One region of the Paenibacillus nanchangensis genome, then DNA from elsewhere that is predicted to be linked to it. Evidence: riboswitches for the same ligand, from Rfam matches in the RefSeq annotation. Region 1 holds a riboswitch; the other holds the start of a gene.

The links. A riboswitch is a leader RNA that binds a small molecule or an ion and turns the genes downstream of it on or off. The one in region 1 is predicted to bind preQ1.
Positions count from the first base shown of each region.
Region 2: another riboswitch for preQ1. It lies ahead of ACE6ED_RS12795 (queuosine precursor transporter); the one in region 1 lies ahead of queF (preQ(1) synthase).

Region 1 covers NZ_JBHOFD010000006.1:177,422-180,836, forward strand. Annotated here, with positions in the region: gene ACE6ED_RS06555 (toxic anion resistance protein) at 1-728, shown strand, start outside; gene ACE6ED_RS06560 (formate/nitrite transporter family protein) at 849-1,637, shown strand; PreQ1 riboswitch class I at 1,849-1,892, shown strand; gene queF (preQ(1) synthase) at 2,007-2,507, shown strand; gene ACE6ED_RS06570 (VUT family protein) at 2,527-3,078, shown strand; gene ACE6ED_RS06575 (HAAS signaling domain-containing protein) at 3,212-3,415, opposite strand, start outside.
Region 2 covers NZ_JBHOFD010000014.1:24,186-27,600, forward strand. Annotated here, with positions in the region: gene ACE6ED_RS12790 (methyl-accepting chemotaxis protein) at 1-1,583, shown strand, start outside; PreQ1 riboswitch class I at 1,652-1,697, shown strand; gene ACE6ED_RS12795 (queuosine precursor transporter) at 1,705-2,454, shown strand; gene ACE6ED_RS12800 (NAD-dependent epimerase/dehydratase family protein) at 2,907-3,415, opposite strand, start outside.

The sequences.
Region 1 (3,415 bases):
ACGCGATTATTAACGGCCTGCGCGACGGCAAAGACACGCTGGAGGAAAGCATCGTGAATATGCGCCAGCTGAAGCGGACTTCGATGGAGGAGATTTACAACCTCCAGACCAAAATCGCGTTTGGGAACCGGCTGCAAGAGCTGTTTGAGACGGAAATTGCCAAACCGGAGAACGAACACCGCAAAATTTACCTTGAACGCGGCCTGCGCAAAGTAGTGACCCGGATTCAGTCGATGACGGAAATGATCATGCTGTATAACCAGGCTATCGCTGCAACGGATATCATTAACGATAACAACGACAAGCTGATCGACTCGGTCAACAATGCGATCGACAAAACCTCCAATTTAATTACAGTCTCCGCTATGATCGCTTTGTCGCTGGCTGACCAAGAGAAAGTCATCTCGGCGGTTGAAGCAACCAACAAAACCATTGAAGACCAGTTCAAAGAGAACGCCCGTCTGCTGCGCACAACAACGGAGAAGACAACCGACCTCTTGGCCAAACCGTCTATGTCGATGGAAGCTGTCAACCAGGCAATCGGCGACCTGATGGCTGCGCTGGATCTGTCGGAGCAGTCCAACCGGCGCATTATCGAGAGCTGCCAGGATTATACCTCTAAAATGACCGCAATCAATACTCAGCTGAACAACCGTCTGGGGCTGTCCGAAGGCTCGGGTTCCGCACCAAAGGCGCTGGATCAAGGGGTAAGCAGCTTCTTGAGCTGATTCCCGCGCCCTGACACTGCCGCAGCTTCTGGTTCAAGCAATTTCCAGCGGGTTATTGGGTATAATAAGCCGGGCGCAAGCCGCCCCACCGCTCTAACATTATCAAGAACCGGAGGACTTATGGAGAACGAAGCCCTGCTGCAGGTAGAGAAACTGGCTTTGAAAAAACAAAAAATTTACCGCCAGAGCATCATGCGCTATATCGCGCGTTCCATGCTCGCCAGTATGTTCATCGGGTTCGGCGTAATTGTCGCTTTTAAAACAGGGAATTATTTTTATATGGAGCATTCCCCGTTAACCTACCCGATGGCGGCCATTACCTTTGGCGCTGCGATTATTCTGATTTCTTACGGCGGAGGCGACCTGTTTACAGGAGATACGTTCTATTACAGCTACGCCGCCCTGCGCCGCAAAATGCGCTGGCCTGAAGTGATCCGGATGTGGCTGGTCAGCTACAGCGGCAACATTCTTGGCGCAACCGCGTTTGCCCTGCTGATTTTTTTGACCGGTTTGTATAACGACTCCAACGTAAACAGCTTCTTGCTGAATGTAGTAGCCCACAAGATGGAGGCACCGGCGCTGCAGCTGTTTTTTAGGGCGATTTTGTGTAACTGGCTGGTCTGCCTGGCCTTTTTCGTTCCCATGTCGATGAAGCATGACGGGGCCAAAATGTTCGCCATGATGCTGTTCGTCTTCTGCTTCTTCATTTCCGGCTACGAGCACAGTATCGCTAACATGTGTACGTTCGCCATCGCCCTTGTGCTGGACCATCCGGGTACGATTTCTTGGGGCGGCGTAGTGCACAATCTGGTTCCGGTGACGATTGGAAACCTGATCGGCGGCGGCGTGCTGATGGGCGTCATGTATTATTATGTGAATAAGCCGTTTCTCGACCAGGATTCACACTGAGAGATGGAATCGTCCAGTTCTTGGAGCAACCGGAACGTGAGAACCACGCAACACCAGCTACAGCCCCGCCGGACGGGGCTTTTTTAATTATAGCCGAGTTTAACAAGAATGAAGCCAGTGTACCGTCTGTCATTTTTTCCCGATGCGCCACAGTTTCTTTCGTGGTATTCTACTATATGAAACCAAACAACAAATCTAGGCACGCTGCTGCCTAGGAGAGGTTCGCGAACTCCCTCTATAAAAAACTAAGAACAAGCAAGGCGCCAGAGCGTCTTTGTTTCTCGTTGTTTTTTTAGATTGCTATAGGGTTCTTGAATCTCACTTCTTTTTCGTTGTTGGCTCAGCCTGAAAAAGAGAGGAGATTTTTTTATGCCGTCAGGTAGACAAAACGATGAACTCCAGAGTGTCACTCATCTCGGGAGCCAGGGAACACAATATGTGTTCGACTATGATCCAAAGCTGCTGGAGGTGTTCGACAACAAACATCCCGGCCGCGATTATTTTGTAAAATTCAACTGCCCGGAGTTCACAAGCCTATGCCCTATAACCGGACAGCCGGATTTCGCCACTCTCTATATTTCCTATATTCCCGATCAAAAAATGGTAGAGAGCAAGTCGCTTAAGCTTTATTTGTTCAGCTTCCGGAACCACGGTGACTTTCACGAGGATTGCATGAACATTATCATGAACGACCTGATTGCCCTGATGGAGCCCCGGTATATCGAGGTTTGGGGGAAGTTCACCCCAAGAGGCGGCATCTCCATTGATCCGTACTGTAACTGGGGACGTCCCGGTACCAAATACGAATCCATGGCGGATTACCGTTTGATGAATCATGATTTATATCCCGAAAAAGTGGATAACCGCTAATGGCCGGGAGGGATAAACGATGAAAAAATGGATTGTTGCCCTTTATATTCTGGTCATTGCCGGAGCTAACGTGGCTACCGCATCGATCGCGCCTTTAAGCTTTGGAGTCCTGCTTGTTCCGGCAGGTTCCTTTTTGATCGGGGCCACCTTTATTCTGAGAGACCTGGTGCAAAATGCGGTAGGCCGGCGAAGAACCTATATGACTATCGGCGCTGCCATGGCGCTGTCTGCCGTCATCTCCTACCTGCTTGGGGATACGCTCTGGATTGTTTTCGCTTCAGCCGTTTCCTTCCTTGTGTCAGAAACGACTGATACCGAAATTTATTCGAGGCTAAAAATGCCGATGGCCTTCCGGGTAATGTACAGCGGTGTTGTTGGCGGGGCGCTCGACAGTGCCTTGTTCGTAGTTGTCGGCCTGTCGCCCCTGGGGGCGGGCTTCCTTCCCTGGGGAGCGGTTGGGTACGCTATTTTGGGTCAGGTTTTGGTCAAAACCATCATTCAACTGCTTGGCGCGCTCGGAATCCACATTCTGCTGCGGATGAACGCATTCGGCAATAAGCTGGAAACTTGATAGCACTAAGCTTTTAAGGACAGTTCACGTTCGCCGGATTGGACCTGCGGTACGCTGAAGTGCACCCCTTATAGTGGACATAGGACAAACACTCTAGTGCTGAACCGATGAAAACTATAGGGGTGCTTCCAGTTTATTTCTCAGTTATCCTGCCTCTGCGCAGCCTGAGGAAGCCGTCCACCGAATCCCAAATCAGGAGAAGGATAAGCAAAATGACAAAATTGCGCGTTACCGCTGCCCACACTTTACTGACTGTTACATAAGCCTCCGTCCCCGGCTCCACCATTCCTCCCTGAACCAAACCCTCCATAAAGTACGGATTCCAGAACGTCTGGCC
Region 2 (3,415 bases), on a different contig from region 1:
ATATGGACCCTTATGTATGGAAGACCGACGGCGAAACGCTGCTGCTGATGTCCATTATCTTGCCGATTACGGATGAAAAAGGAAACTTTCTTGGAGTTGTAGGGGCGGATATCTCGCTTGACTCTCTTCAGGCGGAAGCGGGCAAATATAAGCCGCTGGGCGGATACGTGTCGTTAATTGGCCAGAACGGGGCTTACGCGGCCAATCCAAACGATCCGGAATCGCTGACAAAGCCTTTTGGCGACAGAGCGGACAAAGAAGCGTTGTGGAAAAAGGTGCAGTCCGGCGGCGGGTTGTCCGGGTATACGATAAATTCCAAGGGCGAGCACGTACTGCGTGTATTTGAGCCGATTGTGCTTCCCGGCGGCGGACCGACCTGGTATACCCAGACCGTGGTGAAAGAGGCGACAATTTTCCAGACGTATAATACAAACCGGACGCAGTCGCTTGTAATGGCGGTCGGAGCGATGCTGGTGATCGGTGTTCTTGTTGCGCTGCTTCTGCGATATATGGTGCTGCGGCCGATAGGCTCGTTAGTGGAGAAGCTGAAGCATATGGCGGACGGAGATCTGACTCAGAAGCTGGATATCCGGACAGGTGACGAATTCGGAAAAATGGCACGTTACTTTAACCTGATGACTACGAATCTCCGGGATATGTTCCAGACCGTTGCGGATCTGGCGATGTCGGTGGGTGCCACGTCGCAGCAGCTGACTGCAAGCGCCGAACAGACCAGCAACGCGTCGGTCACCATTGCGGAATCCATGCAGGAAATCGCGGCGGGGGCGGAGCTGCAGAACAGCCACGCAGGCGATACGGCAAAAGCGATGGGCGAGGTCTCGCTGGGCGTCCAGCGCATCGCTGAATCTTCGGTGCAGGTGTCGCAGTCGTCGGGAGACGCTTCGGCTCAGACGGCCGCCGGCAACGAGCTGATCCGCACGGCAGTTGGTCAAATGGAGCATGTGCAGCAGTCGGTTGAAGAGACTGAAACCGCCATCGGGCGGCTGATGGAACGGACGGAGACAATTGGATCCATTATCGGCCTGATTACCGGCATCAGCACGCAGACGAATATGCTGGCGCTGAATGCCTCAATTGAAGCGTCCCGCGCCGGAGAGGCGGGCAGGGGTTTTGCCGTTGTCGCCGCCGAAGTCCGCAAGCTGGCCGGTCAGACCCGGCAGGCAGCGGAGCAGGTAAGCGATTTGATTGGAGCCGTAAGTGCGGATGCGGCGAACGTATCGGAAGCGATGAACCGGGGCGCGGCCGAGGTGCGGGAAGGCGTCCGGTCTGTGACCCGCAGCGGCGAGTTGTTTGGCACCATTTTGACGGAAATTGCGAATGTCAGCGACCAGATTCAGGAGGTGTCGGCTTCGGCAGAACAGATGACCGCCGGCGTGGAGCAGGTTACCGGAACGGTCGAGCAGCTCTCCGCAATCGCGAAGGAGGCTACCGGCCACGCCCAAGGCGTTGCGGCGGCGTCCGAGGAGCAGGTGGCGGCGATGGAGGAAATCTCCGCATCGGCTGAAGCGCTGAGCAGTATGGTCCAGGAGTTAATGGATAAGCTGGCCCGGTTTAAAATTTAACAGCGGAAAAAAGATAGCGCCCGCCCGGGAAGTGTGATAGAGTAATACTGTTTTTGCTTCGTTAGAGCGAAGCCGCGGTTCGAAACCATCCCGCGTAAACAAAACTAGGAGGAATTTAATCATGTTCAATTTGTGGTGGGGGGCGCTGTTTGTCCTCGTCAACTATGCCTTTTTTCTGCTGAGCTATAAGCTGTTCGGCAAAAAAGGGATGTACGCCTGGGTGGGCGTTGCCACTGTTCTTGCCAATATTCAGGTGGTCAAAACGATCGAGATGCCGCCCGGCATCGTCATGACGCTTGGTAACACGATGTACGTGACCCTGTATATGGCAAGCGATTTGCTGAATGAAAAATACGGGCGAAAAGAAGCGCGGACCGCGGTCTGGTTCGGATTTTTCACCTTGATTATTACGACGGTCATTATGCAGATGGCGATTTTGTTCCAGCCGTTCGGCGACGGCTCGGGAGTTCAGGCGCCGCAGACGGCAATGGAGACGATTTTCGGGATGATGCCCCGGCTTGCTTTGGGTAGTTTGACCGCTTATTTTGTCAGCCAGCTGCTGGATGTACGGCTGTACGCCTGGATCCGCCGTTACTTCAGCCACTCGCGCCAGCTCTGGATCCGTTCCAACGGCAGCACGATGATCAGTTCTCTGGTCGATACGCTGATCTTCTGCACGATTGCTTTTGCCGGAATCTATGATTGGGGTGTATGGCTCGAAATTTTCCTGACGACCTATTTGGTCAAGTTCCTGCTGACCGGGTTGGGGACGCCGGTGCTGTACATTGCGCGTTCGTTTAAGTTCGAGGAAGACGAGCGGGAACGGGAGCAGGTGCAGCCGTCCGGACATGCGTCCGCGGCCGGTCGCTGAGTTAGCGTCCTGGTGGGGGCAGGCTAAAGGCGGTAAAGGCAGGCTAACGAACTGCAGCTTTGGCAAGCGGGATTAAGCCCAGGATAGGCTTGACCGATTTATATATTGGTAACATAGAAGGGGCTGTCCCATAAGTCGCAGTGTGACGGGGGACAGTCCTTGCTTCGTAATACACTTGGCTCACTTTGTGGAGTGTCTACGCTTACGTATCTAACCAGGCGTATGTGTGATTCCGGCCTGCCAATGTGAATAATTGACACTGTGGGTCAGTAGCGGTCTAACGGGAAGGCTCGACCGCGGAAATTTTGTACGATAGTTTCGCTCAAAAAAATAGCCGAACCGTAAGATGACCCTCCTACTCCCCATCTGCGGTGCGGCTTTCTTTATTAGCAATTCGTGTAATTTGGAAGCTGTCTTTCTTACGTAAATCACTTCTGGGACAGCCCCTATTTTTATACGGTAAGCTCACGATGAATGGCGGAGATCAGCGGAGGTAGCCAATCCTTCAGCTCACGGAAGGTGTAACCCGCTGCCCGAGCTTTGTTGGTATCCATATGCCAGGATTGTTCAATTCCAAACGGCGACTGGTGCTTTTCCGGTGTTTCTTTGCGGATATCTGCCTTTTTGCCGGTTTCCCGTTCGATCATGGCTATCAGCTCTCCAATGGTCACGGTTCCGCCGGAGCAGGCGTTGACCGGGCCGGAGAAGGTCCCTGCTCCCAGGGCATACAGGAAATCGGCGGCCTCGTCCGAGGTAATAAACGAAATGCGGGCATACGGGTTCGGCACGCCAATCGGTTCACCGCCAAGGATATGCTCGACATGAAAATGCAGGCGTCTTGTGTAGTCATCTTCGCCCAGAACAATCGGGAACCGCACGGCAGCTGCGGAAAAATCACTCTGCTGGAGCAAAACCGCTTCCGCAAGCCGTTTTCCCTCCTGATAAGTGAAATCGTCTTTGC